2 linked regions of the Arthrobacter crystallopoietes genome follow. The protein of the gene in region 1 interacts with the protein of each later gene in a pairwise test. Links are inferred from orthologs where the notes say so. Each region holds a gene or a part of one and is shown on either strand. Other genes may lie near its edges.

Evidence for each region.
Region 2: the proteins of AC20117_RS01190 (region 1) and rlmB interact in binary tests that used the Escherichia coli proteins (3 or more experiments, as listed by UniProt). The link is inferred for Arthrobacter crystallopoietes from one-to-one orthologs.

The regions. Positions count from the first base shown.
Region 1 is NZ_CP018863.1:255,687-260,986, reverse strand. Bases 1,654-4,649 are described here. They hold AC20117_RS01190 (NAD(P)H-hydrate epimerase), read left to right. Parts: upstream 1,654-2,354; coding sequence 2,355-3,944; downstream 3,945-4,649. Other genes in these bases: AC20117_RS01185 (helix-turn-helix transcriptional regulator), read right to left, coding at 3,986-4,649; treZ (malto-oligosyltrehalose trehalohydrolase), read left to right, coding at 1,654-2,350. Also shown: treY (malto-oligosyltrehalose synthase), read left to right, coding at 1-593; more of treZ, read left to right, coding at 590-1,653; more of AC20117_RS01185, read right to left, coding at 4,650-4,657; AC20117_RS01180 (hypothetical protein), read left to right, coding at 4,749-5,159; mgrA (L-glyceraldehyde 3-phosphate reductase), read left to right, coding at 5,205-5,300. UniProt on the Escherichia coli protein: Bifunctional enzyme that catalyzes the epimerization of the S- and R-forms of NAD(P)HX and the dehydration of the S-form of NAD(P)HX at the expense of ADP, which is converted to AMP.
Region 2 is NZ_CP018863.1:2,184,183-2,189,435, forward strand. Bases 709-3,657 are described here. They hold rlmB (23S rRNA (guanosine(2251)-2'-O)-methyltransferase RlmB), read left to right. Parts: upstream 709-1,665; coding sequence 1,666-2,649; downstream 2,650-3,657. Other genes in these bases: cysS (cysteine--tRNA ligase), read left to right, coding at 709-1,567; glgX (glycogen debranching protein GlgX), read left to right, coding at 2,727-3,657. Outside these bases: ispF (2-C-methyl-D-erythritol 2,4-cyclodiphosphate synthase), read left to right, coding at 1-90; more of cysS, read left to right, coding at 107-708; more of glgX, read left to right, coding at 3,658-4,817; AC20117_RS10345 (DUF3618 domain-containing protein), read right to left, coding at 4,927-5,253. UniProt on the Escherichia coli protein: Specifically methylates the ribose of guanosine 2251 in 23S rRNA.

The DNA of each region.
Region 1 (5,300 bases):
ATGCCGCCTTCGACAACCCCGAAGTCAACCGGATCCTGAGCACGCTGGCGGAAGAGACCAAGCTGCCCGGCTGGACCAACTCGCTCTCGGCCAAGCTGGTGCAGCTGACCATGCCCGGTGTTCCCGATGTCTACCAGGGCACCGAGTTCTGGGACCATTCGCTGGTGGATCCGGACAACCGGCGGCCGGTGGACTTCGATGCCCGGCACAAGGCCCTCGCCCGCCTCGGCGAGGGGACCATCCCCGCGATCGACGAGGGTGCGCAGGCCAAGATGCTCGTGGTGGCCCGGGCTTTGCGGCTGCGCCGCGACCGGCCGAACCTGTTCAACGGTTACGAAGCAGTCAACGCCGAGGGTGCCGCAGCGGAGCACGTTTTCGGTTTCGACCGCGGCGGAGCCATCACCCTGGTCACCCGTTTGCCGCTGGGACTGCAGCGCGCCGGCGGATGGCGGGACACCGCCGTCGTTATTCCGGCCGGACGCTACCAGGACATGCTCACCGGGCTGGTCTTCAGCAGCACCGGGGCGCTCCCGGTGGGTGACGTTTTCGCCGGCCTGCCCGTGGCCCTGCTGGTCAAGGAGGAAGAACAGTGAGTACCGGAATAGCCCCAGCACGCTTTGACGTCTGGGCGCCGCTGGCCAAAACCGTCGAGCTGAAGGCGGCCGGCCAACTGCTGTCCATGGTTCAGAGCCAGGACGGCTGGTGGTCGCTGGCCGACCCGTCAGCTGCGCCCGCGGGGGACACAGACTACGGCTACCTGCTGGACGGGGAAACCACGCCGCTGCCGGATCCGCGATCGCGCCGCCAGCCGGACGGAGTGCACGGGCTGTCCCGCACGTTCGACGCCGGCGCCCACCAGTGGGCGGACGGCGGCTGGCAGTCACCGGGGCTGAACGGCGGCGTGATCTACGAGCTGCACCTGGGCACCTTCACCCCGGAAGGGACGCTGGACGCCGCCACTGCCAAGCTGGACTACCTCGCCGGACTCGGCATCGACTTCGTGGAACTGCTGCCGGTCAACGCGTTCAACGGCACGCACAACTGGGGCTACGACGGCGTGCACTGGTACGCGGTGCAGGAAACCTACGGCGGCCCCGCGGCGTACCAGCGGTTTGTGGACGCCGCGCACCGGCACGGCATCGGCGTGATCCAGGATGTGGTCTACAACCATCTGGGACCCAGCGGGAACTACCTGCCGCGCTTCGGCCCCTACCTGAGCGCTGCGGGCGGTAACAGCTGGGGCGACTCGGTGAACCTGGACGGCCCCGATTCGGACGAGGTCCGCCGCTACATTTTGGACAACGTGCTGATGTGGTTCCGCGACTACCATGTGGACGGGCTGCGGCTGGATGCCGTCCACGCACTGCAGGACGAGCGCGCGGTACACATCCTCGAAGAGTTCTCGGCCGCCACGGATGAATGCTCCCGGGAGCTGGACAAGCCGCTGTTCCTGATCGCGGAATCGGATCTGAACAATCCGCGGCTGCTGGAGTCCCGGAACGTGAACGGTTACGGACTCACCGGGCAGTGGAGCGACGATTTCCACCATGCCGTCCATGTGAACCTGACCGGCGAAACCGCCGGCTACTACGCGGACTTCGAGGGCCTGGACGTGCTGGCGAAGGTGTTCACGGAAGGCTTCTTCCACAACGGCACCTACTCCTCCTTCCGGCACCGGCACCACGGCCGGCCGATCAACAAGGAACGGGTGAACGCGCGCCAGCTGGTGGTGTGCACGCAGAACCATGACCAGATCGGCAACCGCGCGGCGGGGGACCGGCTGTCCTCCACACTGGGCTATGGCCGGCTGGCGATGGCCGCGGTGCTGAACCTGACGTCGCCGTTCACGCCGATGCTCTTTATGGGCGAGGAGTTCGCGGCGTCGACCCCTTGGCAGTTCTTCACCTCCCATCCGGAGCCGGAACTGGGCGAGGCCACGTCGGCCGGCCGGCTTCGGGAGTTCGAGCGGATGGGCTGGGACCCGGACCTCGTGCCGGACCCTCAGGCCGGGTCCACCTTCACCAATTCCAAGCTGGACTGGTCCGAGCCGGAGCGCGGGGACCACGCCCGGCTGCTCGCCCTCTACAAGGACCTGATCGCGCTGCGCCGGCAGACCCCGGAACTCACGGACCCTGACTTCGCCTCCGTCCACGTGGAATTCGACCAGGACCACGGCTGGTTCATCCTGCGCCGCGGCCGGATCAGCGTGTGCTTCAACTTTGCGGACCGGACCTGCACTATGGATGCGGGCACCGGCCGGCTGCTGCTCGCCACCGCGGACGAAGTGAACCTCGACGGCGTGCTGACGCTGCCGGCCAACTCCGCCGCGATCATCCGCGGTCAGGGCTAGGAGCATGATCAGCGCCTGGACCGGTCGCCAGATCCGCGCCGCCGAGCAGCCGCTGCTCGACGCCGGCCACGGCGACCGGCTCATGGCCACCGCCGCCCACGGCCTGGCCAACGCCGTGCTCCGCGCAGTACGGGAAACCCGCGGACGGGTTTACGGCGCGAGGCTGGCGGTGATCGCCGGCAGCGGCAACAACGGGGGAGACGCGCTCTTCGCCGCGGCCACCCTTGCACGCAAAGGGATGAGTACGACGGCGGTGCTCACCTCGGCGCGCAGCCACCCGCAGGCGCTGGCCGCGTTTGAGAAAGCCGGCGGGACCGTGCTGCGGCTGGCCGCTGGTGGTGACGGTGCCGGCGCGGGTGCCGATGATTCCGCCGCTGCGGCAGCCGGTCCCTTCGTCACCCCGGACGAAGCCGCAGCTCTCTGCTCCCGTGCGGATGCGCTGATTGACGGGATTCTCGGAACCGGCGCTTCCGGGGGCCTGCGCAGCCCGGCGAAGGAACTGGTGGAGCGCATCATTGGGCTGGATGCCCCGGCGCTGACCGTCGCCTGCGACCTGCCCAGCGGAGTCTCCGCCGAGACCGGGGAAGTCTCCGGGCCCGTCATGCCGGCAGACCTCACCGTGACCTTCGGTGGCACCAAAGCCGGACTGCTCACGGATCCCGCCGCCGGGCTCGCAGGCAGAGTGCTGACCGTGGATATCGGACTCGGTCCGCATCTGCCGGCACCGGAACTACGGCGGCTGGAACCGGCGGATCTGGCCGACTGGTGGCCGGTGCCGCAGAGAACCAGCCACAAGTACACGCGCGGCGTGCTCGGCATCGTCGCAGGGTCGGCCCAGTATCCGGGAGCCGCGCTGCTGTGCACGCAGGCGGCCGCGGCCACCGGCGTGGGCATGATCCGCTACCTGGGACCGCAGGAGATCTGCCGCCTGGTCAACCTTTCGACGCCGGAAGCCGTCTGCAGCCAGGGCAGCGTGGGGGAGAGCCGCGTGCAGGCCTGGCTGGTGGGACCCGGCGCCACCGGTGATCGGGACCAGCAGGCCCGCGTCCGCGACGCACTCGCTTCCGGGCTGCCGGTGGTGGCGGATGCCGGCGCGCTGGACAGTCTGCCTTCCGATCTGGGCCCGCAGGTCATCCTGACGCCGCACGCCGGTGAACTCGTCCGTATCCTGGCCGAGCAGGACGTGGAGGTGACGCGCGAGCAGGTGGAGGCAGCGCCGTCGGACTTTGCACGCCTTGGCGCCGGGCTCACCGGTGCTACCGTGCTGCTGAAGGGCGCAACAACCGTCATCTCTTCACCATCCGGTGCCCTCTTTACCCAGGACAACGCCACGCCCTGGCTGGCGGCGGCAGGATCGGGTGACACGCTCGCCGGGATCCTCGGCGCGCTCGCCGCCACTGTCCAGCGCGACCTCCTGGCCGAAGCAGGCATTGCGGAGCCGGACCATTGGGCGGCGGTAGCGGCCATGGCCGCCGCTGTGCACGGGATCGCCGGAACCGAGGCCGCTGCCGGGGGACCGGTCGCCGCATCGGACATCAGCCGGGCCGTGCCCGAAACCGTGCGGGCGTTGCTGGAACTCCGGCAGGATGGCTGAAGCTCCCACTGCCGGCTGGACCTCAGGCGGAGTGCGAGGTTTCAGTCGCGATCGGGCGGCAGGATCCTGACGCAGCAGCGCCCGGGCGCGGGATCCAGCACCGCCGTGCAGCCCTCGGGTCCGGTCTTGCCGGTCACCGCCGACAACAGATCCAGGTTCAGCCCGCAGATAGTGGCCGTGTGGCGTTGCGACAGGCGGTGGAACGGACAGTTCTGCAGGACGATGCTGCCGTCCTCCTCGGTCTCGGGCTTGAACCCGTACTTCTCCAACGCCTGCTCCAAGCTGTCCGCGTCCTTGCCGATGGAGTTCCCGGCCTCGGCGGCCACCCGGCGCAGGGACTCTTCCACCGGCGTTCCGGTCCGGTGCGAATTCTCGACGGCGGCCGCGAGGAGTTCGGCGGCCAGATCATAATGGCGCTGGGGCAGGCTGACCGAGACTTCCCGGACCGCCGGGGCGTACAGTTTGGTCGGCCGGCCTGACCCGGGTCCGCTGCGCCCGGTGAGGCGCCGGTAGCTGACGGTCAGCAGTTCTTCCCGCGCCAGCCGGTCCAGATGGAAGGCCGCCGTGCCGCGCACCATGCCTAGGGCGCCGGCGACGTCGTCCCGGCTCACCGGCCCGTCCGCTTCGAGGATGTATTCGTAGACGCCACGCCGGGAGGAATCCGCTAAAGCGGCAACTGCGCTGACCGAATCGGACTCCGTGCGTGCTTTCATACCTGCGATTTTACTCTAAAAACAATGACCATTGACATAACAGCCGCGTCTTTCTAAAGTCAAGTATCACTACTTTTAGAAAGGAACGGTCATGGTCACCCACCAGCCCCGCCTAGCAGACCGCCCTGGTCTGCGCAGCCATACGCACCAGGCCTTTTTGCTGCTGCGTACCGTCTTCACCATCGCGCCGATTCTCTTCGGCCTCGATAAGTTCTTCAACGTGATGGTCGACTGGACCACCTACCTGGCTCCCATCGCGACCGACATCATCCCGGTTTCCCCGCAAGCATTCATGTATGCCGTCGGCGTTATAGAGATCCTCGCCGGCATTCTCGTGGCATGGAAGCCGCGGATCGGCTCGCTGGTCGTCGCTGCCTGGCTCGCCGGCATCATCATCAACCTGTTGTTGGTGCCCGGTTACTTCGATGTCGCCCTGCGTGATTTCGGACTCCTCGTCGGCGCTCTGGCCCTTAACCGCCTGTCCTCGGGCGACAAGCACTGAATTTTCGATTTGAAAGCGACCGGAAGGTAAACGCATGATGGACGAATGACGTTTGAGGCTGCGGGCAACCGCTACGAGAAGATTCCATACCGCCGGGTAGGACGCAGTGGACTGCGGCTCCCGGCGGTTTCTCTGGGCCTG
Region 2 (5,253 bases), 1.9 Mb from region 1 along the record:
ACGACCAGCGACCGGTTGGGTTTCACCGGCAGGGGTGAGGGGATCGCGGCGGTGGCGACCGCCGTCGTTGTTTCGGTTCGCCAGCCCTGACAGCTAATCTGGAGCGGTGAGCCTGAGATTCTATGACACCGCCAGTGCAGAAGTCCGCGATTTCGTCCCGCTGCAGGCGGGCAAGGTAGGCCTCTACTACTGCGGTGCCACCGTGCAGGGGGATCCGCACGTGGGCCACATCCGCTCGGGCATCGCATTTGACCAGCTGACCCGCTGGCTGCGCTACAGCGGCTACGAGGTCACGGTGGTCCGCAATGTTACGGACATCGACGACAAGATCCTGGCCAAATCCGCCGCCTCCTACCTGCCGGAAGGGCTGGAGGACCCGCTGGCGGTCCCCAACGAACCGTGGTGGGCGCTGGCCTACCGCTACGAGCAGGCCTTCGAGCGCGCCTACGACATCCTCGGCGTGCAGCGGCCCACCTACGAGCCGCGCGCCACCGGGCACATTCCGGAAATGCACCAGCTCATCGCACTGCTGATCGACCGCGGCCACGCCTACCCCGCGCTGGACGGCTCCGGCGACGTCTACTTCGACGTGCGCTCGTGGTCCGAGTACGGCTCCCTGACGCGGCAGAAGATCGAAGACATGCAGGCAGCGCCCGACGCCGGTCCCCGCGGCAAGAAGGATCCGCGCGACTTTGCGCTGTGGAAGGGTTACAAGGAGGGCGAGCCCGCCACCGCCAGCTGGCCCAGCCCGTGGGGCACCGGCCGCCCGGGCTGGCATCTGGAATGCTCGGCCATGGTCACCAAGTACCTGGGCCCGGAGTTCGACATCCACGGCGGGGGACTGGACCTGCGGTTCCCGCACCACGAAAACGAGATGGCGCAGTCCCGCGCCGCCGGCCACGGCTTCGCCAACTTCTGGATGCACAACGGCATGGTCACGTACGAGGGCGAAAAGATGTCCAAGTCCGTGGGCAACATCGTCACCCCGACCGAAATGCTGGAGCTGGCCCGGCCTGTGGTGGTCCGCTACTACCTGGGCCAGGCGCAGTACCGCTCCGCGCTGGACTACAACCCGGGCTCGCTCACGGAGGCCGCGGCCGCCGTCGAACGCATCGAAGGGTTCCTGCAGCGGGCGCTGAAGTTCCTCTATGGCGAAGACTTCGGCTTCGTGGACAGCGATGTCCCGGCGGCCTTCCGCGCCGCGATGGACGATGACCTGAACGTGCCGCAGGCGCTGGCCGTCATCCACGAGACCGTGCGCGCCGGCAACACCGCCCTGGACGGCAAGGACAGCGAGGGGATCGAGCGGGCGCTGCACCAGGTGCTGGCGATGACGGACGTGCTCTTCATCAACCCGCTGGATCCGCACTGGAACACCGGCGGGACCGACATCGCCGCACGTCAGGCCCTGGATACTTTGGTCAAGGCGCAGCTTGAGGAACGCCGGGCCGCGCGCGAAGCGAAGGACTGGGCCAGGGCCGATGCCATCCGCGACACGCTGGCTGCGGCCGGCGTCGTGGTGGAGGATTCCGCGGACGGGCCCACGTGGACTGTGGCAGCCCGGTAAACTCGTATGCATAGGCAAGACCTGGACGACGGGAATCGCTAGAAACTGATCCCGCGCCGACCGGTGCGGAGCATATTTGACTGACCGAAGGTAAAACCATGGCCAACAAAGGACGCCCCGGAGCGGTGCGCAAGACCAAGAAGGGCCCCACCACGGGGACCGGAGGGCACGGGCGCAAGTCCCTCGAAGGCAAGGGGCCGACCCCGAAGGCGGAGGACCGGCCGTACCACAAGGCCTACCGCGGCAAGGAACTAGCCGAGCGTTCCGCCGCCAAGCGGCCCGCCGGCCGGGCCGGCGCCTCCCGCGGACGCAGCAAGACCGCCGAGGAGGTCGTCACCGGGCGCAACTCCGTGGTGGAGGCACTGCGCGCCGGCGTGCCGGCGAAGGCGCTGCACGTCGCGGTCCGGGTGGAGATGGATGACCGGGTCAAGGAATCCCTGAAGCTCGCCGCCGAACGCGGTATCCCGGTGATGGAGTCCCACAAGCCCGAACTGGACCGGATGACCGACGACGCCGTCCACCAGGGCCTGGTCCTGCAGATCCCGCCGTACGACTACCAGGACGCGCTGGAACTGGCCGAGGAAACCATGGCCAAGTTCAAGAAGGGCTACATCCGCAACGCGCCGCTGTTCGTCGCGCTGGACGGCATCACTGACCCGCGCAACCTCGGCGCCATCATCCGGTCGGCCTCGGCCTTCAGCGGCCACGGCGTCATTGTGCCCGAGCGCCGCTCGGTGGGCATGACGGCCTCCGCCTGGAAGACCAGTGCCGGTGCGGCCGTGCGCGTCCCGGTGGCCCGGGCCTCCAACCTGAACAACGCGCTCAAAGCCTTCAAGCAGTTGGGCATCTACGTCGTGGGCCTCGACGGCAGCGGTGACGTTTCGCTGCCCGGGCTGGAACTGGCGACCGAACCGCTGTGCATCGTGGTCGGCTCCGAGGGCAAGGGCCTGTCCCGGCTCGTCCGCGAGAACTGCGACCAGATCGTCTCCATCCCGATCGACTCCGACATGGAATCGCTGAACGCGTCCATGGCCGTAGGCATCAGCCTGTACGAAGTATCCCGGCAGCGCGCAGCGCAGTAGTGCCGCCATACCAACAGAACAGGCAGATTTTGGCCGATCCCGTCACTCCCATCAACAGCACGGCGAAGCCGACCGTCGTGCTCCGGGGCCGCGAGAACCGTTCCTCCCGGCCCTCCAAGCCTTCCCCGCTGGGGGTCAGCGCGGGTGCTGCCGGGCTCGCCCCTGGGGAGGTCAACGTGGCGGTGTTCGCGCCGGGGGCTGACGCCCTGGACATCCATTTCGAGGACGCCGACGGCCGATGGGCTTCCGCGCTATTGCCGGAGCTGACCGACGGCGTGCACCACGGGATCGTCCGAGGTCTGCTCCCCGGCAGCCGGTATGCATTGTGGCCGCACGGTGAAGCCCTGCCCGACGGCGGGGCGGGGCAACTGCTGCTGGATCCTTACGGCCGGGCGATTGACGACGACGGCGGCATCTTCCGTTCGGTACATCTGGACGCCGGGTTCGACTGGGCCGGCGACACCCCGCCGGACGTGCCGTGGCGGGACACGGTGGTGTACGAATGCCACGTCAAGGGCCAGACCAAGCTCCACCCGCAGATTCCCGAAGAGCTCCGCGGAACCTATGCGGGCCTGGCGCACCCGGTCATGCTGGAGTACTTCAAGAACCTGGGTATCACGTCCGTCCAGCTGCTGCCCGTGCATTTCCATATCGACGAGCCGCACCTGCAGGAACTTGGCCTGTCCAACTACTGGGGCTACAACACGCTGGGCTTTTTCGCCCCGCACGCCCGGTACGCCACCAGAGCCGCCCGCGCTGCGGGGCCGAAGGCTGTGCAGGACGAGTTCAAGTCCATGGTCAAGAGCCTGCATGAAGCCGGGCTCGAAGTCATTCTCGACGTGGTCTACAACCACACCGCCGAGGGCGGCAAACACCAGCAGACCTACTCGTTCCGCGGCCTGGGCGACGAGACCTACTACCGCCACGACGGCCACGGCAACTATCTGGACACCACCGGCTGCGGCAACACCCTTGACCTGAACGAGCCGCAGGTCCTGGCCTTGGTGCTGGACTCGCTGCGGTACTGGGTCCAGGAGTTCCATATCGATGGTTTCCGTTTCGACCTGGCCGTCTCGCTCTGCCGCGACCAGGACGGCCATTTCAACCCGCGCCATCCGTTTCTGCGCGCGACGGCGGAAGACCCCACGTTGTCCCGCGTCAAACTGATTTCCGAGCCGTGGGACGTGGCACCGGGCGGCTGGCAGACCGGTAATTTCCCCGCCGGCTGGGCGGACTGGAACGACCGCTTCCGCGATACCGTCCGGGACTTCTGGCTCGGCGACCAGCACGCAATCAGCCAGGGTATGCCGGGCGGATCGGTGGCACGTCTGGCGAGCCGTCTGGCCGGCTCGGCCGATGTCTTCGCCGGTTCGGGCCGCAGCTCGCTGGCGTCGGTAAACTTCATCACCGCCCATGACGGGTTCACCCTAGCGGACCTGACGTCGTACGACCGCAAGCACAACGAGGACAACGGCGAAGAAAACCGGGACGGAACCAACCACAACCGCAGCTACAACCACGGGGTCGAAGGTCCCACCGGCGACGCGGCCGTCCTGGACGCGCGTGCCCGCTCCGCCCGGAACCTGATGGCCACGCTGCTGCTCTCGCTCGGCGTCCCGATGATCACCGCCGGGGACGAACTGGGCAAAACCCAGCACGGCAACAACAACGCGTACTGCCAGGACAACGAGCTGTCCTGGCTCAACTGGGTGCTCGACGACCGCCAGGAACAGATGTTCAAGATCACGCGGCGGCTGCTGCGGATCCGGCAATCCTTCCTGACCAGCCAGCCGCGCAGTTATCCCACCCGGGAACAGAGCTCCTATCTGCTGTGGTTCAACGAGGCGGGCGAACCCATGACCCAGGAGCAGTGGACGGATCCCGGCAGCCGGACGGTCCAGTTGCTGATGGGCTCGCCGGACGGCGTCATCGACGGGCTGGTGGTGATCAACGGCAGGTGCGAGCCGCGCAAGATCACGATGCCCAGCGCTGGCGCCTTGAAGGACTTCGGCATCCTGGACGGCAACAACCGGATGTTTGAACTCGTCCTGACCACCTCCAAGCTGGATGACCAGCGCCGCGGCGCCAAGGTGCGCAGCGGCGAACGCGAGATCATCGGCGCGGATGCCCTCAGCGTCTATCGCGCCTGGCTACCGGGCGAAAACTAGAGAACGACGGCGGTGTGCACCACCGCCGTCGTTCCCCTCTACCCGTCTTGGTCAGGTCCCGCTCTGCTACAGTCGCGGACCAATCCGGAGCGGATACCCCTGAAGCGCCCTACACCCGGCCGGCCGGTGGCTCCTGGACGTGCTGCCGTGCCGTATCGGCCCGGTCCTTGACGTCCTGTGCCGCCGTCTGGCCTTCGGCCTTGACGTTCTCCGCCGATTCCTGGGCCGAAGTCTTCAGATCCTCGGCCGCTTGCCGGGCAGGCTCCTTCATATCCTGAGCCACCTGCTGGGCGGAGCCCTTGACCTCTTCGACCAGGGGCTGGGCCTGGTCCTTCACCTTTTCGGCCGCCTGCTGCTCCACCTTGCTGGCGGGGAACAGGGAGGAGACCAGCCAGCCGGCGCCGAAGGCGATCAAGCCGGCGGCCAGCGGATTGCC